3 regions of the Pseudomonas syringae genome follow, and region 1 is predicted to be linked to each of the others. Evidence: predicted binding sites of a transcription regulator. Region 1 holds the regulator's gene; each other region holds the start of a gene.
What was found. The regulator sigma-54, encoded in region 1, starts transcription at its own class of promoters, with help from an activator protein. The targets are predictions, from matches to a motif close to ANTGGCATNNANNTTGCTNT.
Positions count from the first base shown of each region.

Region 1 (9,757 bases):
TACCTGACCCAGGCGTTCTGTCAGGTAGACGGAGCGATGGTGCCCCCCAGTGCAACCGATGGCAATGGTAACGTAAGAACGGTTGCTGGCTGCGAATCGAGGCAGCCATTTGTTCAGATAGGCGAAGATGTCCTGAAACATTTCTTCAACGTCGGGCTGCACGGACAGATAATCGATAACAGGCTGTTCGAGACCTGAATGATCGCGCAATTCAGGCTTCCAGTACGGGTTGGGCAGGCAGCGCACATCAAAGACCAGATCGGCATCAACGGGCATGCCACGCTTGAAGCCGAACGACTCGAGCAGAAAGGCAGTACCAGGCTCGGGCTTGTTGAGCAGGCGCAGTTTCAGTGCATCGCGCAACTGGTAGAGGTTCAGGTGGGTGGTGTTGATCTTCAGGTCGGCCAGATCGATGATCGGGCCCAGTAATGTAGTCTCGTCGCGTATCGCCTCGGCCAGCGAGCGATCTGCCGTGCTCAAGGGGTGGCGACGTCGGGTTTCCGAGAAGCGTTTGAGCAGGGTGGCTTCGTCGGCATCCAGATACAGCACGTCGCACTGGATATTGCGTGAGCGCACTTCATCGAGCATCTGCGGAAAACGGGTCAGATGGCTTGGCAGATTGCGTGCGTCGATCGAAACCGCCAACAGTGGCTCTGCCAGCTCGGTGTTGATCAGTGCGCGTTCGGCCAGTTCCGGCAGCAGACCGGCAGGAAGGTTGTCGACACAATAGAAGCCGTTGTCTTCCAGTACATCCAGCGCGGTACTTTTGCCCGAACCGGAGCGGCCGCTGACGATGATCATGCGCATTGTCAAAGACCTTTTTGTGCGTCCAGCACCACGTTATACAGCGCTTCGTCGCTTGCCGCGTTGCGCAGGCTCTTGCGCACGTCGGCCTTGTCGAGCATGCCGGCAATCTGGCTAAGCAGCTCCAGGTGATCGTCGGTCGCCTTCTGCGGGACCAGCAAGACAAACAGCAAGTCCACGGGCGCACCGTCGATGGCGTCGAAATCTACCGGAGCATCAAGGTGAATCACTGCACTGACGGGCTCGCCACAGGAGGCCAGGCGGCAGTGAGGAATGGCGATGCCGTTGCCGAAACCGGTCGATCCCAGTTTTTCACGGGCAACCAGGCTTTCGAACACAGTGCCCGAATCCATTCCCGGCACTTCGCGGCCGATCAGGTTGGCAATCTGTTCAAGTACACGTTTCTTGCTGCCGCCCGGCATGTTCACGAGTGAACGGCCGGGGGTCAGGATATTTTCAAATCGGATCATTTAAATGGGCGTTAGCGAGCGGCCGCACCTTTGAGGATGCTTTGCTGCTTTTCCTTATGCTTGAGCAATTGTCTGTCGAGCTTGTCAGTGAGCAGGTCGATTGCAGCGTACATGTCGTCATGTTCAGCATTGGCAACCACCTCCCCTCCGTGGATGTGCAGCGTGGCTTCGATCTTCTGCTTGAGCTTCTCGACCGCCATCGTGACCTGCACGTTTGTAATCTTGTCAAAGTGCCCCTCCAGCTTCTTGAGCTTGAGCTCAACATATTCACGAAGGGGCTTGGTCACTTCCAGTTGGTGTCCACTGATGTTGACTTGCATACAGCTTTCTCCTTTGCCAATGCATAAAGAGACAGGCGTGACGCCTGCCACTGGAACGCTGTGGCTCGGCCTGCATCACATCAATCGCTTGCGCTCACTGGAAGGCGCTATCCCGAGTGATTCGCGGTACTTGGCGACTGTGCGACGGGCTACTTGAATGCCTTGTGCCTCCAGTAAACCAGCGATCTTGCTATCACTCAACGGCTTTTTCTGATTTTCCGCCGCAACCAGTTTTTTGATGATTGCGCGAATTGCCGTGGACGAGCATTCGCCGCCCTCGGAGGTGCTTACGTGGCTTGAAAAGAAGTATTTCAGCTCGTAAATACCCCGTGGGGTGTGCATGAATTTCTGGGTCGTGACGCGGGAAATGGTCGACTCGTGCATGCCTACCGCCTCGGCGATATCGTGCAGCACCAGCGGTTTCATGGCCTCGTCGCCGTATTCGAGAAAACCGCGTTGGTGTTCGACGATCTGGGTGGCGACCTTCATCAGGGTTTCGTTGCGGCTTTGCAGGCTCTTGATGAACCAGCGAGCCTCCTGCAACTGGTTGCGCATGAAGGTGTTGTCTGCGCTGGTGTCGGCGCGACGGACAAACCCGGCATATTGGGGGTTTACGCGCAGGCGGGGCACCGATTCCTGATTCAGCTCGACCAGCCAGCGTTCGTTGTCCTTGCGCACGATCACGTCAGGAATAACGTATTCGGCTTCTGTGGATTCGATTTGCGAGCCGGGACGCGGGTTGAGGCTCTGAACCAGTTCTATGACCTGGCGCAGTTCGTCTTCCTTGATTTTCATGCGCCGCATCAACTGGCCGTAATCGCGGCTGCCCAGCAGATCGATGTAATCGGTGACCAGCCGTTGTGCTTCCGCCAGCCAGGGCGTTTTCGCGGGCAGCTGGCGTAATTGCAGAAGCAGGCACTCGCTCAGCGTGCGCGCACCGATGCCGGCAGGTTCGAACTGCTGGATGCGGTGCAGTACGGCTTCGATTTCGTCGAGTTCGATGTCCAGCTCAGGGTCGAAGGATTCAAGAATCTCTTCGAGTGTTTCGTCCAGATAGCCCTGGTTGTTGATGCAGTCGATCAGCGTCACTGCAACCAGGCGATCCTTGTCGGACATCGGCGCTACGTTCAGTTGCCACAGCAGATGGCTCTGCAGGCTTTCGCCCACCGAGGTACGGGTAGTGAAATCCCACTCATCGTCATCGCTGCTCGGCAGGCTGCTGGCGCTGGTCTGGTAAACGTCTTCCCAGGCCGTGTCGACGGGCAGCTCGTTTGGAATGCGCTCGCCCCATTCGCCGTCTTCCAGGTTGTCCACCGTGGGTGCGGCTTCCTGATAGGTTGGTTCCTGAACGTCGGGGTTGGGCTTTTGTTCGATGTTGTCGGCAAGCGGGTCGGAGTTATCGAAATCGTCGCCTTCTTCCTGCCGTTCAAGCATAGGGTTGGACTCCAGCGCCTCCTGAATCTCCTGCTGGAGATCCAGAGTGGACAACTGAAGTAAGCGGATTGCCTGTTGCAGCTGCGGTGTCATCGTCAGCTGCTGGCCCATTCTCAAGACTAGCGATGGTTTCATGGCAGGGGCTAAACACCTTATTCGCTGACGCACGTGCGCCATCTACTACAGGCGCCGGGGCGCCATCATTAAGCAAATTATATGCCTGAAACCTGTGGCTTTGCCTAGAGCGTTATGACAAATAAAATCCTGTCAATACGCTGCACGGGCATCAATCAGCCGGGGACGTGCCAAAGGCGGTCGATCAGAGACGGAACTCGTGGCCGAGGTACACTTCTTTCACCAGCTGATTTGCCAGAATGGTTTCAGAGTCGCCTTCTGCGATCAGCTGTCCATCGTTGACGATGTAAGCGGTTTCACAGATGTCCAGGGTTTCACGGACGTTGTGATCGGTGATCAGCACGCCGATGCCCTTGGCTTTCAGGTGGTGGATAATCTGTTTGATGTCGCCCACCGAGATCGGGTCGACGCCTGCGAACGGTTCATCCAGCAGGATGAATTTCGGCGAAGTGGCCAGGGCACGGGCAATTTCCACGCGGCGACGTTCGCCACCTGACAGGCTCATGCCCAGGTTGTCGCGAATGTGCGTGATGTGGAACTCCTGCAAGAGGCTTTCAAGCTCCTTGCGGCGTGCTCCAGCATCGAGTTCCTTGCGGGTCTCGAGAATCGCCATGATGTTGTCGGACACCGACAGCTTGCGGAAGATGGAGGCTTCCTGCGGCAGGTAACCGATACCGGCACGTGCACGGCCGTGCATGGGCTGGTGGCTGACATCCAGGTCGTCAATCAGCACGCGGCCCTGATCCGCCTGGACCAGGCCCACGATCATGTAGAAGCAGGTGGTCTTGCCGGCGCCGTTGGGGCCCAGCAAGCCGACGATCTGCCCGCTTTCGATGGAGATGCTCACATCGCGCACGACCTGTCGGCTCTTGTAGCTTTTAGCCAGATGCTGGGCTCTGAGCGTTGCCATTTACGGGGCCTTCTGCGGTTGATCGGTTTTCTTCTTCGGCTGGATGACCATGTCGATACGCGGACGTGGCGTAGTCAACTTGGTACCACCATTGGCCCGGCCGGCGCTGACGACCTGTCTGACCGTGTCGTAGACGATTTTCTCGCCTTCCGACGTGTTGCCGTCGTTGATGACCTTGGCTTTGTCGATCAGGACAATGCGGTCCTGGCCGGCGTAGTACTGGATCGTGACGGCATAGGCCTGCACGATCGGCTTGTCCGGGGCAGGTTTTTGCTCGTAGTAAGCCAGATTGCCGACAGACGTGAAGACATCGACTTCACCCTGGGCGTTACGGGTAATCGTCACGGTGTTGCCGGTGACCTTCATTGAGCCTTGCGTGATAACCACGTTGCCCCTGTAGGTTGCAACGCCTTTCTTGTCATCGAGCTGAGCATCGTCAGACTGGATGTGGATAGGCTGATCACGGTCGGTTGGCAGGGACCAGGCGCTCGCGCTTCCCAGTGCTGCGCCCAGGCCGAGCAATAAAGGAAGAGTTTTAACGAGCCTCATACTGTCCTCTTACGTTGGATAGCAGGTCCATCCTGCTGTCTTTCAAATACGCTTTCATTCCCTTGGCCGTAGTGACACCGCCCGCGCCGTCGATTCTAACGTCTTGGTCGGTCTCCGCATATTGCTTCTGCGGGAATACGGTCATGCGACTGCTGGTGATAATCGTCGTGCGTTGCTTTTCATCGGTGCGTTCAACGCGAACGGAGTCCATCAACTCGACCTGGTCGCCTGCGGAGGACACTTCGCCTCGTTTACTCTGAACATGCCAGGGAAACTCGCCGCCGCGATACATGTTCAGATCGGGCGTGGTCAGCAGGCTTACATCAGAGGTCTTCACGTGTTCCACCTTGTCGGCGGTCATGTCGTATTGAAGTGTGCCGTCTGGCAGGTACTGAACACTGCGCGTATTGATCGCATAGTAGTCGATGGCGGTGTCGTTAACCGCCCCGTCAGGCCTGTCCATGAAACTTTCCGGGCTGACATTCCAGTAGCCGACGGCCGCCAGCAGCACCGCCAGTACCCCGAGAAGCAGAAACTTCCGAATTTTTTTAGTGAACATAATGGCTTCTATAAATAAGCGGAGTGGGCCGCTTCAAGGTTGCCTTGCGCACTCAGAATCAGTTCGCAGAATTCGCGTGCCGCACCTTCGCCGCCTCGCGCCGTTGTTATTCCGTGTGCATGCTCGCGTACAAAACTTGCCGCATTGGCAACGGCCATGCCCAGGCCGACACGCCGAATGACCGGCAAGTCTGGCAGATCGTCACCCAGATAGGCGACGTGTTCGTAATCAAGTTTCAACTCTGCCAGTAATTGGTCCAGTACGACCAGTTTATCTTCGCGGCCTTGAAAAAGATGTGCGATGCCCAGGCTCTTCGCCCGGCGCTCGACGATCGCGGTCTTGCGACCACTGATGATGGCGGTGGTCACACCCGAGGCTATCAGCATCTTTATGCCTTGCCCGTCGAGGGTGTTGAACGTCTTGATCTCGCTGCCGTCTTCCATGAAATACAGACGGCCGTCAGTCAGTACGCCGTCGACATCGAAGACTGCCAGTTTGATGGCCTTGCCGCGCTGCATGAGTTCCGGGTTCATCGCTTTGGTTTCCATTACATGACGCCTGCACGCAGGAGATCCTGCAGATTGAACGCACCCACCGGCCGATCATCCTGATCCACGACAACCAGCGCACCGATTTTGTTGTCTTCCATGATTTTCAGCGCTTCGGCCGCCAGCATCTCTGCATGAGCGGTCTTGCCATGATGGGTCATGACCTCATCAATGGTGGTCTGGCGGATGTCGAAAGGGCGGTCCAGGGTTCGACGCAGGTCGCCGTCTGTGAATATGCCTGCGAGTCTGCCGTCGGTTTCGAGGATGGCGGTCATGCCCAGGCCCTTGCGGGTCATCTCCAGCAGCGCATCGCGCAGCAGGGTGCCACGCTGGACACTGGGCAGGGCGTCGCCGGAGTGCATGACATTCTCGACTTTCAGCAGCAGGCGTCGGCCGAGTGCTCCGCCCGGGTGCGAAAACGCGAAGTCTTCGGCAGTGAAGCCACGTGCTTCTAGCAGCGCCACGGCCAGTGCATCGCCCATGACCAGCGCGGCAGTAGTCGAAGAGGTCGGTGCCAGATTGAGCGGGCAGGCTTCGTGTACGACATGGACATTGAGGTTGATGTCCGCAGCCTTGGCCAGAACTGACTCGGGATTGCCGGTCAGGCTGATCATCCGGATACCCAGGCGTTTGATCAGCGGTAACAGCGTGACGATTTCGTTGGTGGTGCCGGAGTTGGACAGCGCGAGGATGATGTCATCGCGAGTGATCATGCCCATGTCGCCATGGCTGGCCTCGGCCGGGTGCACGAAAAACGAGGTCGTCCCGGTGCTTGCCAGGGTCGCGGCAATCTTGTTGCCAACGTGCCCGGACTTGCCCATGCCGACCACGACAACACGTCCCTTGCTGGCCAGAATCATCTCGCAGGCGCGCACAAAATCCCCGTCGAGGCGTTCAAGCAAGCCTTGTATGGCTTCTATCTCGAGACGAATGGTGCGTTGCGCCGCTTGGATCAGGTCACTGGATTGAGTCATGTCTGGGAAGGGTCAGCCGGTTGAAAGGCGGCGATTATAGCGGTAATGAACGATTCCCTCACGTCTGATCGTCGTTGTGTTGTTTTTAAACGAATTTCCTACGCGCTTGCGGGTCTGTATCCAAGCCTGTAGTCACAACATTGTGGTACAGAATAATTCGGCGGATACCTGAACCGGTTGGTTCTCTTCTTGGGGGCGGGTGCCTGCGGTGATATAGTTCGCGGCTTGTTCGGCCCGCCTGCACAGCTTATCTGCCTCCAAGAACGGGCGGCTGAGGGCGGAGGCTGTATCGCAAGGAGTTTAGATGAGTCCTGATGACGCCTATGCGGTCGAGTTGAAAGGTGTGTCTTTCAAACGCGGTGCGCGCAGTATTTTCAATAATGTCGATATTCGTATTCCGCGGGGCAAGGTCACCGGGATCATGGGTCCCTCGGGCTGTGGCAAGACTACGTTGCTGCGTTTGATGGGGGCTCAGTTGCGCCCGAGCGAAGGTCAGGTGTGGGTCAATGGCCAGAACCTTCCGGAACTGTCGCGCAGCGATCTGTTCGACGCACGCAAGCAGATGGGCGTTCTGTTTCAGAGCGGTGCGCTGTTCACCGATCTGGACGTTTTCGAAAACGTCGCCTTTCCGCTGCGGGTGCATACAGAGCTACCGGAAGAGATGATTCGCGACATCGTTCTGCTCAAGCTCCAGGCTGTTGGCCTGCGCGGTGCGGTCGAACTGATGCCGGATGAACTGTCCGGTGGCATGAAGCGCCGTGTTGCGCTGGCGCGTGCGATCGCGCTCGACCCGCAGATTCTCATGTATGACGAGCCCTTCGTCGGGCAGGACCCGATTGCAATGGGGGTGCTGGTGCGCCTGATCCGGTTGCTCAATGATGCACTGGGCATCACCAGTATTGTGGTGTCTCACGATCTCAGCGAGACCGCGAGCATTGCCGACTATTTATACGTAGTGGGCGACGGGCAGGTGCTGGGGCAGGGTACGCCTCAGGAACTGATGTCTTCGGACAATCCACGCATTCGTCAATTCATGACCGGCGAGCCCGATGGCCCTGTGCCGTTTCACTATCCGGCGCCGGATTTCCGCGAAGATCTATTGGGGAAGCGCTGATGCGCAAGAAGTCACTGATGGACCGCGTCGCCCTGATGGGTCGCTCGGCCATTGATATCGTTGCTGTTCTGGGTCGCTCCGGCCTGTTCCTGGTGCACGCCCTGCTTGGGCGCGGCGGCGCCGGCAGCAGTTTTCAGTTACTGGTCAGGCAACTGTATTCCGTTGGCGTCATGTCGCTGGTCATTATTGTGGTGTCCGGCATCTTCATCGGGATGGTGCTGGCCCTGCAGGGTTTCAGCATTCTGGCCAAATACGGCTCGGAACAGGCCGTCGGTCAGATGGTTGCGCTGACCTTGCTGCGTGAGCTTGGCCCTGTTGTCACAGCCTTGCTGTTCGCCGGTCGTGCCGGTTCTGCATTGACCGCCGAAATCGGCAACATGAAGTCCACCGAGCAGTTGTCGAGCCTTGAGATGATCGGTGTCGATCCGCTCAAGTACATTGTCGCGCCGCGCCTGTGGGCAGGTTTTATCTCGCTGCCGATTCTGGCGATGATTTTCAGCGTGGTCGGTATCTGGGGGGCGTCATGGGTAGCAATCGATTGGCTGGGCGTCTATGACGGCTCTTTCTGGTCGAACATGCAGAACAGCGTTTCTTTCACGAACGATGTGCTCAATGGGGTGATCAAAAGCGTCGTATTTGCCTTCGTGGTGACGTGGATTGCCGTTTTCCAGGGGTATGACTGCGATCCTACTTCCGAGGGGATCAGCCGTGCGACGACCAAGACGGTCGTATACGCCTCACTGGCCGTGTTGGGACTGGACTTTATTTTGACCGCCTTGATGTTTGGAGATTTCTGATGCAAAACCGTGCCATCGAAACCGGAGTCGGCTTGTTTCTGCTTGCCGGGATACTGGCTCTGCTCCTGCTGGCCCTGCGAGTCAGTGGTCTGAGCACAAGCGCGAGCACCGATACCTATAAACTTTATGCCTACTTCGACAATCTTGCCGGTTTGACTGTCAGAGCCAAGGTCAGCATGGCCGGCGTGACGATTGGCAAGGTGACCGCGATTGATCTGGATCGCGACACCTTCACCGGTCGTGTCACGCTGGAGATTCAGAAAAAGGTCGATAATCTGCCTTCCGACTCGACAGCGTCGATCCTGACCGCTGGCTTGCTGGGTGAAAAATACATCGGTCTCAGCGTCGGTGGCGATGACAAACTGCTCAAGGATGGCGGAACCATTCATGACACGCAGTCGTCGCTCGTACTTGAAGACCTGATCGGAAAATTCCTGCTCAATACTGTAAGTAAAGACGCCAAGTGAGGAGCTTCAAATGATCTCTATTCTGCGCCGTGGCCTGCTGGTATTGCTGGCCACCCTGCCAATGCTGGCGAATGCCGCGGCGACCCCCTCGGCTCATGATCTGGTGGAACGTACCACCAAGGAATTGCTGAGTGATCTGGCAACCAATCGTGAGCAATACAAAGCTAATCCGAGCGCGTTCTACGATGCGCTGAACCGCATTGTCGGCCCTGTCGTTGATGCGGATGGCATTTCCAAAAGCATCATGACTGTGAAGTATTCCCGCAAGGCAACGCCTGAACAGGTGAAGCGTTTCGAGGAAAACTTCAAGCGCAGCCTCATGCAGTTCTATGGCAATGCCTTGCTTGAATTCAACAACCAGGGCATTACCGTTGCACCTGCCAAGGACGAAGGCGATGACCGCACCAGCGTGGACATGCAGGTCAAGGGCAGCAATGGCGCGGTATATCCAGTCTCCTACACGCTGGTCAAACTGAACGGCGAGTGGAAGGTACGGAACGTTGTCATCAACGGTATCAATATCGGCAAGCTGTTCCGTGATCAGTTCGCCGACGCCATGCAGCGTAACGGCAACAACCTGGACACCACGATCAACAACTGGGCTGGCGAGGTCGCCAAGACCAAGTCCACCGTAGACGCTGCGCAGAAGCCTGCACAATGACCGAGTCCGCCGTCC
Region 1 is NZ_CP066265.1:887,916-897,672, forward strand. It holds gene rapZ (RNase adapter RapZ) at 1-807, opposite strand, end outside; gene ptsN (PTS IIA-like nitrogen regulatory protein PtsN) at 810-1,274, opposite strand; gene hpf (ribosome hibernation-promoting factor, HPF/YfiA family) at 1,286-1,594, opposite strand; gene I9H07_RS04050 (RNA polymerase factor sigma-54) at 1,670-3,163, opposite strand; gene lptB (LPS export ABC transporter ATP-binding protein) at 3,348-4,073, opposite strand; gene lptA (lipopolysaccharide transport periplasmic protein LptA) at 4,074-4,622, opposite strand; gene lptC (LPS export ABC transporter periplasmic protein LptC) at 4,609-5,181, opposite strand; gene I9H07_RS04070 (KdsC family phosphatase) at 5,190-5,714, opposite strand; gene I9H07_RS04075 (KpsF/GutQ family sugar-phosphate isomerase) at 5,729-6,703, opposite strand; gene I9H07_RS04080 (ATP-binding cassette domain-containing protein) at 7,008-7,817, shown strand; gene mlaE (lipid asymmetry maintenance ABC transporter permease subunit MlaE) at 7,817-8,614, shown strand; gene mlaD (outer membrane lipid asymmetry maintenance protein MlaD) at 8,614-9,081, shown strand; gene I9H07_RS04095 (MlaC/ttg2D family ABC transporter substrate-binding protein) at 9,092-9,742, shown strand; gene I9H07_RS04100 (STAS domain-containing protein) at 9,739-9,757, shown strand, end outside.

Region 2 (9,757 bases), 740 kb from region 1:
ATAGGTAATACGTGCATCGGCAATACGGGTAGAAGAAACAGTGTTGTCGGTCGCAATATCATCGGCACGAACCAGCCCGGCGATCCGCACCAGCTCGTCGCCGGTATTGAGGGTCATCCACTTCTCGCCGCGCACCGCCAGGATGCCGTTGGGCAACACATCCGCAACCGTCACGGTGACCGAACCGGTCAGGCTGTTGCTCTGTGCGGCCTTGCCGTCACCGGTAGTCGAGCGCGAGCCGTTGTAACCGGCATTCAGACTCAAATCATTGCCACCAATCGGATTGTTGGTAGTCAGGCCCGAACCGAACAGCGAGGTCAGACCAATGCTGTTGGTGCTGTCCTTGCTCATTGCCGAAGTCGCCGCCTTGCTCGCCGCCATGCGCTCGGAGAGCGTGATGGTGATGATGTCGCCGACACGGAACGCTTTGCGGTCGCCGTACAGGTTCTGCTCGAAACCGGCCTGATAGATGGCGCCATTGTTCGAAGCCGCCGACATGGGCGTACGCGGTAACACCGGAGCGTAATAAGGGTCATTGGGCTTGGCCGTCGGCGCAACGCAGCCAGACAGCAGGGTGATCCCGCACAATGAAGCGATCAACACTGAAAAACGCGGAACACTAAGGCGGTTCATGACACTTGAAACCTCGCGGTGTAACAGGCGCTTATCAAGGCGCCCCTTCGGATTGAGCAGTTTTGCCAGCATCAGTGCCTTACAGATTCTGAGTCAGGTTTTGCAGCATCTGGTCAGCGGTCGAGATCACTTTGGAGTTCATCTCGTAAGCGCGCTGGGTGGTGATCATGTTGACCAGTTCTTCAACCGTGCTGACGTTGGAGTTTTCCAGGGTGTTCTGCAGGGTCGGACCCAGGCCGTTGAGGCCCGGCGTACCGATCTGCGGCGCGCCGCTCGAACCGGTTTCCAAGTACAGGTTGCCGCCGATGGCCTGCAGGCCGGCCGGGTTGATGAAGTCGGCGGTCTGGATGTTGCCGATGATCTGCGGCGTGGCGGTTGCACCGGCCAGCGTGACCGACACCGTACCGTCCTGACCGACCGTGAAGGTCTGCGCGGCCTGCGGCACGACAATCGCAGGCTCCAGGGCATAACCGTTGGCGGTCACGATCTGGCCGTTGGCGTCCAGGTGAAACGTACCGTCGCGGCTGTAGGCAATGGTGCCGTCCGGCTGGGTGACCTGAAAGAAACCACGACCGTTGACCGCAAGGTCCAGTGGGTTGTTGGTGGTCTGCAGGCTACCGGCCGTGAAGTTCTTCTGCGTGCCGACGATACGCACACCGGTACCCAGTTGCAGGCCGGAAGGCAGTTCGCTGTCCTGGGTGGACTGAGCACCTGGCTGACGCTTGATCTGATACAGCAAGTCCTGAAACTCGGCACGATCACTCTTGAAACCTGTGGTCGAAACGTTCGCCAGGTTGTTGGAGATGGTGGTCAGGTTGGTGTCCTGAGCGGCAAGGCCGGTTTTGGCGACGTATAGTGCAGGAAGCATGTGTGTTCTCCTCAAGCGCCGGTTTGTCGGCGCAAGCTGTCATTGATTAGCCAAGTTGCAAGACGCGAGCCATCGACTGATCGTCTTCTTCGGCGGTCTTCATCATCTTGACGTGCAATTCGAATTGACGGGACAAAGCCAGCACCGAGGTCATTTCCTCGACCGCATTGACGTTGCTCGCCTGCAGAAAGCCGGACTCGACCTGAACGGTGGCATCTGCATCGGCAGGCCGGCCGGTCTTGGTGTGGATCAGGCCGTCAGGGCCTTTTTCCATGGTCTTCAGGTCAGGCTTGACCAGCTTGATGCGGTCGACCTGCGCCATTACCTGCGGGCTCTCACCCAGCGAACGAATACTGATCGTGCCGTCGGCACCGATCTCGATCTGCTGCTGCGGCGGCACGGCAATCGGACCACCGTTGCCCATTACCGGCAAACCACTGCCGTCGCGCAACACGCCCAGGGCATCGATGTTCATGCCGGAACTGCGGGTGTAGGCTTCGCCGCCATCGGCGGTCTGCACCGCGATCCAGCCATCACCCTTGACGGCGATGTCCAGTTCACGACCGGTCTGCACCATGGCGCCGGCGGAAAAGTCAGTCCCGGGACGTTCGCTCATGGCGTAGGCACGCGAGGGCATGACTTCACCGTACACCGGCATCGAGCGGGCCTGTTCGAGGTCCCGCATGAAACCGTTGGTCGAAACGTTTGCCAGGTTGTTGGCGTGAGCCTTCTGCGCAATCGCGTTTTCAGATGCACCGCTCATGGCGACGTAAAGCAACTTGTCCACAGTCTTCCTCCTCCGACAGACGCTTGCCGCCTGTAGCTGTTCTGAAAGGGTTAAAGCAATTTTTGAACCAACTTGTCAGGCTCGATACAAATGCTTGATTCGCCAGTAAAAACAGACGTCGGCGGTTTGGTTTTCGGCAAAGTGCCAGCCAATAGCGGCGGCGGACTGCCGCCCTGCCCGCTTGGCGGCCGGCGCAACGCCAAAAAAACTTCGCAGGTGCGCGCAGACAATCTGATCGACAGTGATAATCTGGCCAACATCAGAGTCTTATCGGTAACCGCCATGTCTTTTCACGGGTGCATCGTCGGCATCGCGGCAGCCAGCCTGACCACCTTCGCACTGCTCGCCCAGGCCGCTCCCGCGCATTACTACAAATGGCAGGGCGACAGCCGGATTGTCTGCGCTCAGACCAGCCCGGGGCCAGGCTGGAAACGCTTGAAAGGCCACTTCATCAAGGCCGACTGCTCGATTTGATCACCCATAAAAAAACCCCTGTCTCAGGGGTTTTTTTACCATTTACCCAACGACGCTTATTACGTCATCTGAATAGTGGTCTGCATGATGGTGCTCTGTGTAGAGATGGTCTTGGCGTTAGCCTGATAGTTGCTTTGCGCCTTGATCAGGTTGACCAGCTCAAGCGTCAGATCGACGTTGGACTCTTCCAGTGCCTGACCTGTGACGTAACCCAACGTACCCGACTGCGGAGTGCCAGTGCCCGGAATGCCCGAGGAAAAGGTTTCGCGCCAGTTGGTCCCGCCAGCAGGCGCAAGGCCTTGCACGTTGGCAAAGGACGTCAGGGAAACCTGACCGATGACTTTGGACTGACCATTGGTGTAGGACGCGAACAGGTTACCCGATGAATCGACGCTCATGTCCTTGATCTGACCTGCTGCATAACCATTCTGCGCTTGCGCCGAACGGCCTGTGGCCGAAGCGGTTTGCGTCGAAGCCTTCATGTCCAGCTGGATGCCCGAAGCAACACCCGCGGCGCCGTTGGGACCCCAGGTGGCAGTGGTACCGGTACCCGTTTGAATAGCCGGTACCCAGTTTACAACCTTGAAGGTGCCGTCGGCATTGACCGCCAGGTTAGCGCTTGGCGAAGGTGAAGTCGGCGTCGTAGCGGTATTGATGATCAGCGAGCCCGAAGAATCGAAAGTCAGATTGTTTGCATCCGGAACCGTGCTGGTCGGATCACTGATATTGCGCCCGTCAATCAGCGAGTACATGGTCCAGCTATTAGTGCCCGTCTTGGCAAAGTAGCTTTCCATGCGGTGCTCGTTGCCTTGCGAGTCAAAAACGGTGGTGCTGTAAGTATCGTTATAGGTCTTGGAATTGGTCGCATCGAACGGCGTGACAGTCGGAACTGCCGATGTCGAGTTCAGGTTGGCCGTGTTGGTGATGATGCTGGTCGGACTCGCCAACTGGTTGGAGCTGTCAACTCGCAGATCACCGGAAGCGCCGACCATGACGGTGCCGTTTGCATCAACGTTGTAGCCTTGCAGGTTCATGCCCGAACTGTTGACGACATAGCCGTCCTTGTCAGTATGGAAAGCGCCGGCACGGGTATACAACGATTCACCGTTGTTGTTGAGCATGAAGAAACCATTGCCGTTGATGGCCAGGTCAAGTGCATTGCCCGTGCCTGTGCTCAGGCTGCCCTGGGAAAACTGCTGGGAAACCGCAGCCGTGGTGACACCACTGCCGACACCCGTGCCACCCGATGTACCGCGAATCGATTGTGCGTACTGGTCAGCGAATTCGATGCGCGAACTTTTGAAGCCAGTGGTCGCCACGTTGGCAATGTTGTTGCCGGTAACGTCGAGACTTTTGTTTGCAGCATAGAGCCCACTAAGGCCGATATTGAAAGACATGTTTCACTCCTGCGCCGTAGCGGCTCTACAATCCGATGGTTTGAACTTTGGACAGGGCAACACTGCCGCTGGCCAGGTTAAGCATTGTTTCTGCGCCATTGACACCCAGCGTGACGCTATTGACTGTGGCGGGCAGGTAAGTCGAAAACTGGGTGTTCTTGCCGTCAACCGCGCCTTCCGCCTTGAAGCTGTAAGTACCCGATGGCAGCGCGGTGCCGCTTGAATCCGTACCGTCCCAGGCGAAGTTGGTCGTGCCGGCGGTCTGGGCCCCCAGATCGACACTGTCGACCAGGTTCGATTGTGCGTCGTATACCTTGACCGTTGTCGCCGAGGTTGCAGCCGGAACCACGATCGAACCGGTCAGGCCCTTGGTGGTATCGACCGAGGTGCTGCTCGCATCAATGATCACTGAACGACCCACCAGCGATGATGCTTGCAAGGCCTGGGACGACTGGTAACTGGTTGCAATGGTGTCAACCGTCTTCGTCAGGTTCTGCATGCTTTCGAGGCTGCTGAACTGCGCCAGTTGCGCCACGAACTGGGTGTTGTCCTGCGGGTCCAGAGGGTTCTGGTTCTTCATCTGCGTGACGAGCAGTTGCAGAAACGAATCCTTGCCCAGCGTGCCTGTGGAGTTCGTGGTTGTCGGCGTAGGGTTTTGCAGCGTGTTCAAAAATGTCGATGAAACGCTGTTTGCTGTGGTGCTATCAACGGCCATAACGTTCGCCTTCTATCACTGACCGAGGGTCAGAACCTTCTGCATCATGGATTTAGCGGTGTTCATGATTTCAGCGTTGGTCTGGAAGGACCGGCTGGCGGAAATCATGTCGGCCATTTCTTCCACGACATTGACGTTGGGGTAATAGACATACCCGTCCTTGTCAGCGGAAGGATGATTGGGCTCGTAGCGCGCTTCGAGGTTGGAACTGTCTTCGATGATGCCGTTGACCTGCACACCCTGCCCCGCTTCACCCCGATCCTGGAACAACGAACCGCCTGTGGACTGCTGATCCTGCATCACGGTGGCAAACACCGGATGACGTGCGCGGTAGGTCTGGTCCATGCTCGAAGACACGGTCTCGGCGTTGGCGATGTTACTGGCCGTGGTGTTCAGACGCGTGGTCTGGGCACTCATGGCGCTACCGGCAATGTTGAACACATTGGCTAGTGACATGGATTATTCTCCGCGAAGGGCTGCAACCAGCCCTTTGAACTTGCTGTTGAGCAATGTGAAGCTGGCCTGGAAGCCCATGGCGTTCTCGGTGTAACTGGCCGTCTCGACCTGCGAATCAACGGTGTTCTGGTCCAGCGAAGGCTGCGACGGCGTGCGGTACATCAGCGTGCCGTCGTCATTGCCCATGCCCTCGGCTTCGATATGACGACTGTTGGTCTTGTTCAGCGCGAAATGACCGTTCTGGGTCTTCTCGGTTTCGGCAGCCAGCACCGAAGAAAACTCCAGATCACGCGCCTTGAAGTTCGGGGTGTCGGCGTTGGAAATGTTGTTGGCCAACACCTCTGCCCGCTGAGCCCGGAAGTTGAGGGCCTTTTCATGTATGCCTAGCGCTTTATCGAAGCTGATGCTCATTTCGGGAAACCTTTGCCGGTTGACCTGATTCTGTTGTTACTGACAAAGCAATCGGCGTGCCATGTTGTAAAACCCAATGATTGCAAGGGTCGCAGACGGCGCAGAGGCGGCAATGCCAGAAAAGCGGCAAGGCATTTCCGCTGTGGAGGGGCAAAGCGGCAAGGTGGGTGCCGTTTTTTTGCCAGTAGGGGGGTGTAGTTTTGGTGAATCGTCTTGTATTTGCGCTACAGGATCGTGGTAATGACCGATACACTCAGGCGCACAAGGAATAGGAATTAGAAAGGAGCTTCATCTTGGTCGACTCAATAGGCAAGAACAGTAACCCGAGCATTAACACTGCAAAAGCCGTGGCCTCCCCCACCACCTCACCCCTCACCCGCGATCCCTCTGCCACCTCAAACGAAAAACTGGCTTCAGGCAAACTTTCTTCTCTTTCTGTGCAACTCAGCGAAAGCGCAACGCGTGCGGCGTCCAGAGATGCGAGCCTTGGTCGTACAGCGTTGAGTGAAAAAAACAGTCAGCTGACAGAGCGACTGGTAGGAAGCAGCTACGACGCCAATAAAGCCAGGCACGATGCAGAGGTCCCCCAAAGCAACGATCCTGATCGCCTGGAACGCGCGAAAAACGCGACTGAATTCGTTAATGGCAGCGGAAATAACCCGTTTTCCGGCATGTCCCGAGACCAGCTTTCACTCATCGCCTATGACGAAAGCGGCGACTTTACAGTCAACGAGAAAAAGTCAGCCTGGCTGGAATCCTATCGCCAGGAGAGGATATGGCGCCAGCAAGTTGTAGCCGAAGGAAGCGCTGAATACAGTGCGACCGGCAAGCTGACTGATTTTTACACATCGGTTCTCGATCACTACAAAGAGCTGCCAGCCATCGAGCAGTCGCAATACCCTTCCAGCTATGAAACCAGACTTCAGGGCTGGATTGATCAAGACTTCAACTACAAAACGCACACCTCTGAAGGTGACGCTGATGCCAAGAGCCTTCTGGATAAAATCCTCGATCCTGACAGCGCGGTATTTACCGGACAAGGCACTGCCGGCACTGAATCCTGAACGTCTCTTTTTTGTGCCCCATCAACAACTGCCTGAGTCAAGCAACGAATCCAGTGGGTCAGCGCTCCATAACCAACTGCTCCCGGAGCCAATCCAGCAACATACGGACTTCAACCCGATTGTCGTCGTGACTCTTTTTATAAACTGAAATGGCGTCAGGCAACGGAACACGTTCTGCACAGCACTGCACCAACGCGCCCTCTTCAATAAGTTTTGACGCAGTTCGACGCCATCCCAATGCAACGCCATGCCCCTCCACTGCCGCCTGAAGCATAAGCGGATAGCTATCAAACACCGCACCTTGAGGATAATCCGCCCTGGTACTTCCAAACATCTGCGACCAGTCATCCCACGTCATGAATTCATGGGGCGTGGAGCGGTAGTGCAGCAGTTTGTGCAGGCGAAGCTCTTTGAGGCTCAGCAAACTGCCAGGCGCGAGATAGTCGGAGCGGCACACGGGAAAGACTTCATCGGCAGCGGTAAAAACCAGCGTGTGGCAACCACTGGCGCGTCCGGTGGTTTGCAAAGCCACATCGAAGTAGCCGCTGAATTCGGCGATGGGTCGCGTCGAGGTCACAACTTGAACCTCGACCCCAGAGTGTTGATCAAGGAAGGTGGATAGGCGTGGCATCATCCAGTAAAAGGCTTCGCATAGCTGGCAAAGCAGAACAACACGATGTTTGCGCCGTGATGTTCGAAGCGCCACAGCAGCATCACTGATGTTCAGCAACGCTGCACTTATCACCCCTCCTAACTCCCGCCCTTCCTCCGTCAAAAACACAGCCCGATTTCGGCGAATAAACAGCTTCAGACCGAGATCCTCCTCCAGACCCCGGATTTGCCGGCTGACGGCAGCCTGGGTGATGTGCAACTCGTCAGCAGCCTTCGAGAAACTTTCCAGCCGGGCAGCGGCTTCGAAAGGCAGCAGGCTGGCCAGAGGAGGCAGTGTTGTCCTGAGTTTATTCATAATCAGCTGTTATGTATCCCGAACCGAGAACTCGTTTGTAGCACATGCGCGACGGTGTGCAGTATGGGCGCAAGATCTATCGGAATTCAGCTAATGGTCACTGCCCGCTCCAACATCATCGCCGGATCGATGCTCGTCATTGTCGCAACACTGGCCTGGGCTCTGAACTTCATAGCGCCGTACGTCACTGGTACCTACAGTATTTACGACCTGACGATTATCAGGTTTCTGATCGCGGGCGCGTTGGGTGCATCAGGCGTAATCCTGTACAGCGCCCAACGGCGATCATTGCCCCGCTCTCAGCAGCTTCTCGCCGCAGGCCTTGGCGCCATCGGGTATTTAGGGTACGGCAGCTGTATCGCTGCAGGCGTCCTGTTCGGAGGCCCTGTTCTCACCGCCGCCTTGGTCGGACTGGTACCTGTCTTGCTCGCCCTGCTCGGCAATGCGAAAGAAAAGACGGTTCAATGGCGCAAGCTTGCATTGCCACTGACGTTGATCGTGGTCGGCCTTGTACTTTCAAATATCAGCAGTATGAATACTCCGCATATCGGAAAAACATCCTGGCTGACGGGCCTGTTTTTTTCGGTCTCGGCAGTGACGCTGTGGATCGCCTTCAGCCTGCTCAATCAAAGCGCCATGAAGACACTTCCCCGCGGTGCGACAGGTATCTGGACAGCGCTGATGATGGCGGGCGCAGGAACAGGCAGCGTGTGCCTGATACCGGTTGTACAGGCGCTTGGCCTCTTTAAACTTCCGAGCATCGGCTTCAGTGTCGAACTGGCAGGACATCTTTATTTATGGGGCCTGATAATCGCAGTCTTGTCTTCGGTGATCGGAGCGTGGGCGTGGAACTCAGCAACAAGACGGCTGCCGATGGTGCTTTCCGGTCAGTTGATTTCACTGGAGTGCCTGTTCGCAGCCGCACTCGGCTTTCTCTTTGAAGGCAGGTTACCAACACTCACTGAAGCATCAGGTCTTATCGCATTGCTCACAGGCGCAGGCATTGCGGTTCACCGCATTCTCAGCGCTGCTGGTGAGTCTGCAAGTGCCTGAAAACAGGATACCCACAAACTGAAGCCTGATACGCAGTCGCTGAAACGGGCGAATCCTCGCTCGCCCGGACCGCACTTCACTCAGAGGCCAAGCTCACTCAAACCAGGATGTTCATCCGGCCGCCGCCCCAACGGCCAATGGTATTTGCGCTCGGATTCTGCAATCGGCAAATCGTTGATGCAGGCAAAACGCCGTTGCATGAGGCCGTTTGCAGCGAACTCCCAGTTCTCATTGCCATACGAGCGGAACCAGTTGCCGGAGTCGTCATGCCATTCGTAGGCATAACGCACGGCAATGCGGTTATCAGTGAATGCCCAAAGCTCCTTGATCAGCCGGTAATCAAGCTCCTTGCGCCATTTGCGCTCCAGAAACGCCTGAGCCTCAGCACGGCCATTGACGAACTCGCTGCGGTTACGCCAGTAGGTGTCTTCGGTGTAGGCCAGCGCAACTTTCGCCGCGTCGCGGGAGTTCCAGCCATCCTCCGCGCCACGGACTTTCTGGATGGCGGTCTCCAGGGTAAAGGGTGGAAATGGCGGTCTTCCTTTATCACTCATCTCAGCGTCCTCAGAACGGTTTATAGGGCAGGAATTTTCCATTGAGGGTGATCACGGCTCGCTCGCCCCCTTCCGGATCCTCGACTTTCTTGATATCGAGCTTGAAGTTGATGGCGCTGATGATGCCGTCGCCGAACTGCTCATGCACCAGTGCCTTCAGGGTTGTGCCGTAGACCTGAACCATTTCGTGGAAGCGATAGATCGTCGGATCACTGGAGACGTCTTCGGCATTGCCGCGCAACGGGATGGTTTGCAGTTCGGCGACCGCGTTCCTGTCCAGCCCGAGACGCTCGGCGACCACCTCGGCCACCGCTTCCGGCAAAGGGTGCTGGCCGAGTAGCGCAGCGGTGACATAGACCACGCTCAACCCGGTACCTT
Region 2 is NZ_CP066265.1:1,631,452-1,641,208, reverse strand. It holds gene flgH (flagellar basal body L-ring protein FlgH) at 1-633, opposite strand, end outside; gene flgG (flagellar basal-body rod protein FlgG) at 713-1,501, opposite strand; gene I9H07_RS07475 (flagellar basal body rod protein FlgF) at 1,548-2,288, opposite strand; gene I9H07_RS07470 (hypothetical protein) at 2,571-2,762, shown strand; gene flgE (flagellar hook protein FlgE) at 2,822-4,159, opposite strand; gene flgD (flagellar hook assembly protein FlgD) at 4,185-4,874, opposite strand; gene flgC (flagellar basal body rod protein FlgC) at 4,890-5,330, opposite strand; gene flgB (flagellar basal body rod protein FlgB) at 5,334-5,741, opposite strand; gene I9H07_RS07445 (hypothetical protein) at 6,035-6,805, shown strand; gene I9H07_RS07440 (LysR substrate-binding domain-containing protein) at 6,864-7,772, opposite strand; gene I9H07_RS07435 (DMT family transporter) at 7,866-8,825, shown strand; gene I9H07_RS07430 (DUF1348 family protein) at 8,906-9,379, opposite strand; gene cynS (cyanase) at 9,390-9,757, opposite strand, start outside.
Region 2: a site for sigma-54 is predicted at 2,341-2,360, ahead of I9H07_RS07475 (flagellar basal body rod protein FlgF). Genes of this name have one in related genera too.

Region 3 (9,757 bases), 700 kb from region 1:
CCTTCTTTACCGCAGAAAGGCGAGTCGTTTACCTGGAAAGTCATGGAAACGGTAGGTTCGTCAACGGTCAGCGGCTTCATCGCTTCAACGTTCTGTGGATCGCACAGGGTGTCGGAGATGAACAGCTCTTCGAAGCCGCTGATGCAGACGATGTCGCCGGCAGCCGCTTCGTCGACGTCGATACGGTGCAGACCGTGGTGACCCATCAGTTTCAGGATACGACCGTTACGGCGCTTGCCGTTGGCATCGATAGCCACAACCTGAGTGTTTGGCTTGACCTTGCCGCGAGCGATACGGCCAACACCAATGATGCCCAGGAAGCTGTTGTAGTCCAGTGCCGAGATTTGCATCTGGAACGGACCGTCACGGTCGACTTTAGGGGCCGGAACGTTATCGACGATGGACTGATACAGCGGAGTCATGTCTTCAGCCATGTCGGTGTGTTCCAGACCGGCAATGCCGTTCAGGGCCGAGGCGTAGACGACTTTGAAGTCCAGCTGTTCTTCGGTAGCACCGAGGTTGTCGAACAGGTCGAAGATCTGGTCCAGAACCCAGTCCGGACGCGCGCCTGGACGGTCAACCTTGTTGATGACCACGATTGGACGCAGGCCGGCTTCGAAAGCCTTCTTGGTCACAAAACGGGTTTGCGGCATAGGGCCGTCCTGGGCATCGACCAGCAGCAGTACGGAGTCGACCATCGACATCACGCGCTCTACTTCACCACCGAAGTCAGCGTGGCCCGGGGTGTCCACGATGTTGATGTGGTAGCCATTCCAGTTGATCGCGGTGTTCTTCGCGAGAATGGTAATACCGCGCTCTTTTTCCTGGTCGTTGGAGTCCATCACGCGCTCATCGTTGAGCTCGCCGCGCTCCAGAGTGCCGGATTGACGCAGGAGTTTGTCTACCAGGGTGGTCTTACCATGGTCAACGTGAGCAATGATGGCGATGTTACGTAGATTTTCGATCACTTGTGTATCTCGATCAGAGGATTCGGTCTGCTGACTGTTTAAGGACAGCGATTACTATTTTGAGTCGGCAAAAGCCGTTACGGCATGACGACTGGTGTCGGGGGGCCGGTGACGCAAGCCACAGGCAAACAGCCCCGGGCACTTAGCTCGGTCGATAAACGCGCACATTGGCATGCCCCTCACTGAGCAAATGGTGAGCATGCAGGCGACTCATGACGCCTTTGTCGCAATACAGCAGGTACTGGCGCGTGTCATCCAGTGCCTTGAAGCGGCTATTCAATGCGTAGAACGGCAACGTCTGTATCTCCACGCCGGGCACTTGCAACGGCTGGTCTTCCTGGGCATCCGGGTGACGGATGTCGATGATGACCTGGCCGGCCAGCGCCTGGCTGACTTCTTCAATGTCGACATGGCGGCTCAGATCGTCGATGACCCGATCGATCGAAACCAGCTTGGCGCGCTCGAGCGCTTGCTCGAGAATCGCCATGTCGAACTGCTTTTCTTCGTACTCAACGCGGTTACGCTTGGCGTTGGTCTTGGGGTTGACCGAAATCACCCCGCAATACTCAGGCATGTGCCGGGCAAAATCAGCGGTGCCGATTTCAGTCGCCAGGTCCACGATGTCCTGCTTGTGGCTTGCAACAAGCGGGCGCAAGACCAGCTTGTCGGTCGCCGCGTCGATCAGCGACAGGTTCGGCAGCGTCTGGCTGGCAACCTGTGAAATCGCTTCGCCCGTGACCAGCACATCGATTTCGAGACGATCAGCCACCGCGGATGCAGCGCGTAACATCATACGCTTCAAAACTACACCCATATGACTGTTATCGACTTTCTGCAGAATTTCTCCGAGAACTTCCTCGAAAGGCACGCTGACGAACAGCACGCGCTGCGAACTGCCGTACTTCTTCCAGATGAAGTGCGCGACTTCCATCACGCCCAGTTCATGGGCACGTCCGCCCAGATTGAAGAAGCAGAAGTGCGCCATCAAGCCGCGGCGCATGATCTGGTAGGCCGCAACGGTCGAATCGAAACCGCCGGACATCAATACCAGGGTCTGCTCCAGCGCGCCGAGCGGGTAGCCGCCCAGGCCTTTGTGCTGGTCATGCACGACAAACAACCGTTGGTCGCGAATTTCCATGCGCACGACCAGATCGGGCTTTTTCAGCTCGATTCCGGCGGCGCCACATTGCATGCGCAGCTTGCTGCCGACGTATTTCTCGACGTCCATGGAGCTGAAATCGTGACGACCGGCACGTTTGCAGCGCACCGAAAACATCGTGCCCGGCAGCAGGTCTGCATAGTGCAGTTTGCACTTGGCAACGATGTCGTCCAGATCGCCCAGCGGGTACTCGGCCACTTGCAGAAAGTTGGCGATGCCCGGCATGCAACTCAGCCGATCCCTGATGCCCTGCAGCACTTTGGGGTCGGTCTGGCGGGTTTCGACCTCAAGGTTGTCCCATACGCCACCCACGACAATGTCCGCGTCCAGTTCCCGGAGCACGGTACGAATGTTCTTGCCCAGCTGCCGGATGAATTTCTTGCGAACCGGCGGGCTTTTAATGGTGATTTCTGGGAAAACTTTAACGATTAGTTTCATGGAAACGGAGCGTGAGGTGCCGACCAAAAAAGGGGGGCGCGGATTATAGCGGAAATTGCTCAAGGTTTAACCAGTTATCGTACAGCAGATAAGCAGCGCACCAAAAAGAGTCGACGCACCAAAATGCAGCGCCATAACGGTGCGCGTTTTCTCCGACTCAAGCGCTTTCAGCCCCTGAAAGCCTTCATTTGAAGCAAAAAACCCAACACAGGGCACTGGCATGCAAATTGCTCCCTTGTGAGGCAGGTTGCCTTGGCAGAATATTCGAGCCGGCATCACCAAAATTCAAGGGACCCACACTCTACCAACAAGTAGGTCTCTAGCCACCCGGAGGACACCATGTCGAAGTCGGTTCAACTCATCAAAGATCATGACGTTAAGTGGATTGATCTGCGCTTCACGGACACAAAAGGTACGCAGCACCACGTGACCATGCCAGCTCGCGATGCGCTGGAAGACGACTTCTTCGAAGTCGGCAAGATGTTCGACGGTTCCTCCATTTCCGGCTGGAAAGGCATCGAAGCCTCCGACATGATCCTGCTGCCGGACGATGAAACCGCGGTCCTGGATCCGTTCACCGAAGAGCCTACCCTGATCCTGGTGTGCGACATCATCGAACCTTCGACCATGCAAGGTTACGATCGCGACCCACGCGCCATCGCTCGTCGCGCCGAGGAATACCTGAAGTCCACCGGTATTGGTGACACGGTATTCGCAGGCCCGGAGCCAGAATTCTTCATCTTCGACGAAGTGAAATTCAAATCCGACATCTCCGGCTCCATGTTCAAGATCTACTCTGAACAAGGTTCGTGGATGTCCGATCAGGACGTCGAAGGCGGCAACAAAGGCCACCGTCCAGGCGTCAAAGGTGGTTATTTCCCGGTTCCGCCGTTTGACCACGACCACGAAATCCGTACTGCCATGTGCAACGCTCTGGAAGAAATGGGCCAGACCGTTGAAGTTCACCACCACGAAGTGGCGACCGCTGGCCAGAACGAAATCGGCGTGAAATTCAACACGCTGGTTAAAAAGGCTGACGAAGTTCAGACCCTGAAGTACTGCGTACACAACGTTGCCGATGCTTACGGCCGTACCGCTACCTTCATGCCCAAGCCACTGTACGGTGACAACGGTTCGGGTATGCACGTGCACATGTCCATCGCCAAAGATGGCAAGAACACCTTCGCAGGTGAAGGCTATGCCGGTCTGTCCGACCTCGCGCTGTACTTCATCGGCGGCATCATCAAGCACGGCAAGGCACTGAACGGTTTTACCAACCCTTCGACCAACTCGTACAAGCGTCTGGTTCCAGGTTTCGAAGCACCGGTCATGCTGGCCTACTCGGCACGTAACCGTTCCGCATCGATCCGTATTCCTTACGTCAACAGCCCGCGCGGCCGTCGTATCGAAGCACGCTTCCCGGATCCGTCAGCCAACCCGTACCTGGCCTTCGCAGCCCTGTTGATGGCTGGCCTGGACGGCATCCAGAACAAGATCCACCCTGGCGATGCAGCTGACAAAAACCTGTATGACCTGCCGCCTGAAGAGGCCAAAGAGATCCCACAAGTTTGCGGCAGCCTGAAAGAAGCCCTGGAAGAACTGGACAAGGGCCGTGCGTTCCTGACCAAAGGCGGCGTATTCAGCGATGACTTCATCGATGCCTACATCGCGCTGAAAAGCGAAGAAGAAATCCGCGTTCGCACCTTCGTACACCCACTGGAATACGAGCTGTACTACAGCTGCTGATCCAGCCGCGCCAGCATTGATGGCGTAACAAGAGACCTCCTTCGGGAGGTCTTTTCGTTTGGGCGCACTACGCCGGATTGCAGTACACCACGTAAAGTTTTCTTCACTGCACAGGTCTGGCCCTGATCAGTTACCTGGAGTTAAATCTGCGTCTCCCCAACTGATCCGAGATGGAACCGCCATGCGCCTGCTTCTGGCCACTTCCCTGCTGACTCTGACCTTCATGTCCTCAGGCTTCGCCTTCGCCGGCGGGCAAAAGCCTTCTGTTATCGAACCGTTGCTGCAAGCAATCAGCGAACGTCTGACCATCGCCGATCAGGTCGCCCTGAGCAAATGGGACAGCGGCAAGGCCGTTGAGGACCCGCCCCGCGAACAGCAAGTCATCAGCGCCGCGCAGGCCCGCGCTGCCGAGTTCAAGCTGAAGCCCGAAGACGTTGAACGGCTGTTCCGCGCACAGATCGAAGCCAATAAGCAGGTGCAGAACGCCCTTCTCGCCCAGTGGCACGCAGCGGGCAAGGCGCCTGATACGGTCAGACTGAGCCTGGCGGACGACATCCGTCCGAAACTCGACCGCCTGCAAACCCAATTGCTGCAGGCCTACGCCGACTTCCAGCCGCTGCGCGAGACAAAAGACTGCAAGATCCAGCTCGACGCGGCGCTCAAGCGTTATCAGCGCGACCCGATTCATGACCAGGCGCTGGTGCTGGCCACTGCCGATCTGTGTGCCGCAAAACCCTGACACAGCAGGCGGATAGCGCAGCATAGGGCGATGTGTTCTATGCTGAGCGCCATTCATGCCCTTTGCTGTCGAGAGCCTCATGCGTCATAGCCTGATTTGCCTGCTGCTGTTGATCAGCCTGCCTGCCATGGCGCAGATCTATAAGTACACCGATGCGAACGGCAATACCGCGTTCAGCAATCAGCCACCCAATGGCACCAGGAGCGAAGTGGTCGAATTGCCGCCGCTGAACAGCATCGACACCCAGGCACCGTCCAGACCTGCCGTGAACAGCGCCCCGCCATCGGCCCCGGCACAAGCGCCCGCTCAATCTCAGCCACAACATGCCTACGACGTACTGGAGCTCACGGACCTGCCAGCTGATGAGGCCTTACGCGCCAACAACGGCACGTTCATCATTGGCGTGAAGATCCAGCCGCGCCTGCAGGAGAACCATCGCCTGCAACTGCTGCTGGACGGTAATCTGTACGGACAGCCGTCCAACCTGCCGCGTTTTCAGGTGGTCAATATCGACCGTGGCGAACACAGCTTCGCCGTGGTGGTGAAGGATGGCGAGCGGATCATTCAGCAGAGCGAGACGATCACGCTGACGGTGCAACGCGTCCATCTCGGCAAACCATGAACCGGCCCGGCATGCGCTGCCTGCTGATCGGTGTGCTGTTGCTGTCGGCGCTGCCTGCGCTGGCCGACGTCTACACCTACATCGACGCGCAGGGCAATCGGGTATTTACCGATCAACCGCACAAGAACGCCAAGCGCGTCGACATCCCGCCCAGCAACAACATGACCGGCACGCCGCCCACCCGCACCCTGAAAGCCAGCCCCAGGCCAGCAGCTCCGGCGCCGATGTTTCACTACCAGTTGTTGAGAATTCTGGTCCCGGAGCCGGATGCGACGCTGAACAATCCGAGTGGCGAATTCATCGTCACCGTGACCAGTGACCCTGCCCTGCAGCCGGGCCACAGCTACCGGTTGTTGCTGGACGGCGTTGCTGTCGGCCAGCCTGGACGCAGCCCGGTGTTTCCGGTGAGCAATATCGATCGCGGTACCCATCAGCTGTCGGTGGAAATTTTCGATGAGCTCGGCCGGGTGCTGGAAAAGACCCCGAATCAGCCGCTCCACGTGCAGCGCGTTTCCCTGGCGCAGAAGCGTATGACCAACCCCTGCAAGGACGAGCAATACGGCGTTCGTCCGGAATGCCCGCTCAAGGACAAGCCAGAGCCAAAAAGCAGCATTCTGCCGTTCTTCTGACTCCCGCCCAAGCCAGGCACCTTTTTGGTGCGCCATCAGCCTGACTGCGCAACAATACAGCCCAAACTGGTTCAGAAATGCGGCCCGGATAGCGCCGTATGCGGGCACACTTTGAAAAAATGCCCCGAATTTGCAGATAAAGCGCTTCTTTTCGGAGCCTTGGTTTGGTTTTTGCAACTTCACTGACACAGCACCTATCAAGCACCGTATCGGTGATTTTGCTCATGCTGGCGAAGACCACCCAGCACCCGCATTGCACGACTGCAATGTGCCAAAAGAGGTCAACACGATTCATGACTATCAGCGACGCGCTGCACAGACTGTTACTGGATAACCTGACCACTGCCACCATTCTGCTCAACTCCGACCTGCGACTTGAGTACATGAACCCGGCAGCGGAAATGCTGCTGGCGATCAGCGGGCAGCGCAGCCATGGGCAATTCATCAGCGAGCTGTTCACCGAGTCGGCCGAAGCACTGAGTTCACTGCGCCAGGCGGTGGAGCAGGCACACCCGTTCACCAAGCGCGAAGCAATGCTCACCGCACTTGCCGGCCAGACCCTGACGGTCGACTACGCCGTGACGCCCATCCTCAGCAAAGGCGAAACCCTGCTGCTGCTTGAAGTACACCCGCGCGACCGTCTGCTGCGCATCACCAAAGAAGAAGCGCAGCTGTCCAAGCAGGAAACCACCAAGATGCTGGTACGCGGTCTGGCCCATGAAATAAAGAATCCACTGGGCGGGATTCGCGGTGCCGCGCAACTGCTGGCCCGCGAACTGCCGGAAGAAAGCCTCAAGGACTACACCAACGTCATCATCGAAGAGGCCGACCGGCTGCGTAATCTGGTCGACCGCATGCTGGGCTCCAACAAGCTGCCTTCGCTGGCGATGACCAACGTGCATGAAGTGCTCGAGCGGGTGTGCAGCCTGGTCGAAGCCGAAAGCCAGGGTTGCATCACGTTGGTGCGCGACTATGACCCAAGCATTCCCGATGTACTGATCGACCGCGAACAGATGATTCAGGCCGTGCTCAATATCGTGCGCAATGCGATGCAGGCAATCAGCGGCCAGAACGAGTTGCGCCTCGGCCGGATCACGCTGCGAACCCGCGCCATGCGCCAGTTCACCATTGGCCATGTGCGCCATCGGCTGGTCAGCAAGATCGAAATCATCGACAACGGTCCGGGTATCCCGGCCGAGCTTCAGGAAACCATTTTCTACCCGATGGTCAGTGGCCGCCCGGATGGTACCGGGCTCGGTCTTGCCATTACCCAGAACATCATCAGCCAGCACCAGGGCCTGATCGAGTGTGACAGCCATCCCGGCCACACCACGTTCTCGATCTTCCTGCCGCTGGAACAAGGAGCAGCTTCGACATGAGCCGTAGTGAAACTGTCTGGATCGTAGACGACGATCGTTCTATCCGCTGGGTACTGGAAAAAGCCTTGCAACAGGAAGGCATGACCACGCAAAGCTTCGACAGCGCCGACGGGGTGATGAGCCGTCTGGCCCGTCAGCAACCGGACGTGATCATCTCCGACATTCGCATGCCCGGCGCCAGTGGCCTGGACCTGCTGGCGCGGATTCGCGAGCAGCACCCGCGCTTGCCAGTGATCATCATGACGGCCCATTCGGACCTGGACAGCGCGGTTGCCTCGTATCAGGGTGGTGCTTTCGAGTACCTGCCCAAGCCGTTCGACGTCGACGAAGCCGTCTCGCTGGTCAAGCGCGCCAACCAGCACGCTCAGGAACAGCAAGGCCTGGACGTGCCGCCGACCCTGACCCGCACCCCTGAAATCATCGGCGAAGCGCCAGCGATGCAGGAAGTGTTTCGGGCCATCGGGCGTCTGAGTCATTCCAACATCACCGTGCTGATCAACGGCGAATCGGGGACCGGTAAAGAGCTGGTCGCTCACGCCCTGCACCGTCACAGCCCGCGTTCGGCTTCGCCGTTCATCGCCCTGAACATGGCGGCGATTCCCAAGGACCTGATGGAATCGGAGTTGTTTGGCCACGAGAAAGGCGCTTTCACCGGCGCGGCCAACCTGCGTCGCGGCCGCTTCGAGCAGGCGGACGGCGGTACGCTGTTCCTCGATGAAATCGGCGACATGCCGGCCGACACGCAAACCCGGCTGCTGAGGGTTCTGGCGGACGGCGAGTTCTATCGGGTTGGCGGTCATACGCCGGTCAAGGTCGACGTGCGAATCATTGCCGCGACGCACCAGAATCTGGAAATCCTCGTGCAGGCCGGCAAGTTCCGTGAGGACTTGTTCCACCGCCTGAACGTGATCCGTATCCACATTCCGCGCATGTCGGACCGTCGCGAAGACATTCCGACGCTGGCCAAGCACTTCCTGAGCCGCGCAGCGCAGGAGCTGTCCGTCGAGCCCAAACTGCTCAAGGCCGAGACCGAGGAATACCTCAAGCATCTGCCGTGGCCAGGCAACGTTCGTCAACTGGAGAACACCTGCCGCTGGATCACGGTCATGGCTTCGGGTCGTGAAGTGCACATCAGCGACCTGCCGCCGGAACTGCTAAGCCTGCCGCAAGACGCTGCGCCGGTTACCAACTGGGAACAGGCGCTGCGTCAATGGGCCGACCAGGCGTTGTCTCGCGGTCAGTCCAGCCTGCTGGACAGCGCGGTGCCGACCTTCGAACGAATCATGATCGAAACCGCCCTCAAACACACCGCCGGCCGTCGCCGCGACGCCGCCGTGCTGCTGGGCTGGGGCCGCAACACCCTGACCCGCAAGATCAAGGAACTGGGCATGAAAATCGACGGCGGTGACGACGACGAGGCAGACGAAAGCTGAGCCTTCCTCAAGACCGAACACTGGCATTTCTGCCAGTTACTCGCCACGTCCTTTAATGATTAGCTTCTTCTGACCCCACTCAAGGGGCATAAGGAGCTAATCAGTATGGAAAGTGCATTATTCGATGAATCTGACGCCCGACAGCGCGCCAATAATTTACGTTTGCTTGCTGCACTGCCGTGTGGTGCCAGCATTGAAAGACGCGAGCGGATTGTTGACTACGATATCGTCGAACTCGCCGCACTGCTGCGCGAAGACAACCCGCAAAGACTGACCGCCGAACAGGTGTTCATCGAGTACTGGAGCCGCATCACCCAGCTCAACGGCCCGGAAGAAATCTATGGCGATAACGGCAAGTACAATGCTTTCGTGCGTCTTGAGCATTTTTCGGCGCTCCTGGAGCAGGCGAGACTTGCCGATAGATGGCTGACCAGCCAGGACGATGAACGCGGCCCGGCCCCTCCGTTATGCGGAATTCCCTTCGGCATAAAAGACTCTTTCGCCATCAAGGGCCTTGAAAGCAAAAACGGCACTCAGGCCTTTTCCGGCAACCTGGCATTACGTGATGCGACATGCGTCGCCCGGCTGAGGGCTCAGGGCGCATTGATTATCGGTCATACCATCTGCTCCGAACTCTCAACCCA
Region 3 is NZ_CP066265.1:189,478-199,234, reverse strand. It holds gene typA (translational GTPase TypA) at 1-968, opposite strand, end outside; gene thiI (tRNA uracil 4-sulfurtransferase ThiI) at 1,111-2,565, opposite strand; gene glnA (type I glutamate--ammonia ligase) at 2,905-4,311, shown strand; gene I9H07_RS00935 (chorismate mutase) at 4,493-5,050, shown strand; gene I9H07_RS00930 (DUF4124 domain-containing protein) at 5,130-5,672, shown strand; gene I9H07_RS00925 (DUF4124 domain-containing protein) at 5,684-6,301, shown strand; gene glnL (nitrogen regulation protein NR(II)) at 6,595-7,680, shown strand; gene ntrC (nitrogen regulation protein NR(I)) at 7,677-9,113, shown strand; gene I9H07_RS00910 (amidase) at 9,219-9,757, shown strand, end outside.
Region 3: a site for sigma-54 is predicted at 2,780-2,799, ahead of glnA (type I glutamate--ammonia ligase). Genes of this name have one in related genera too.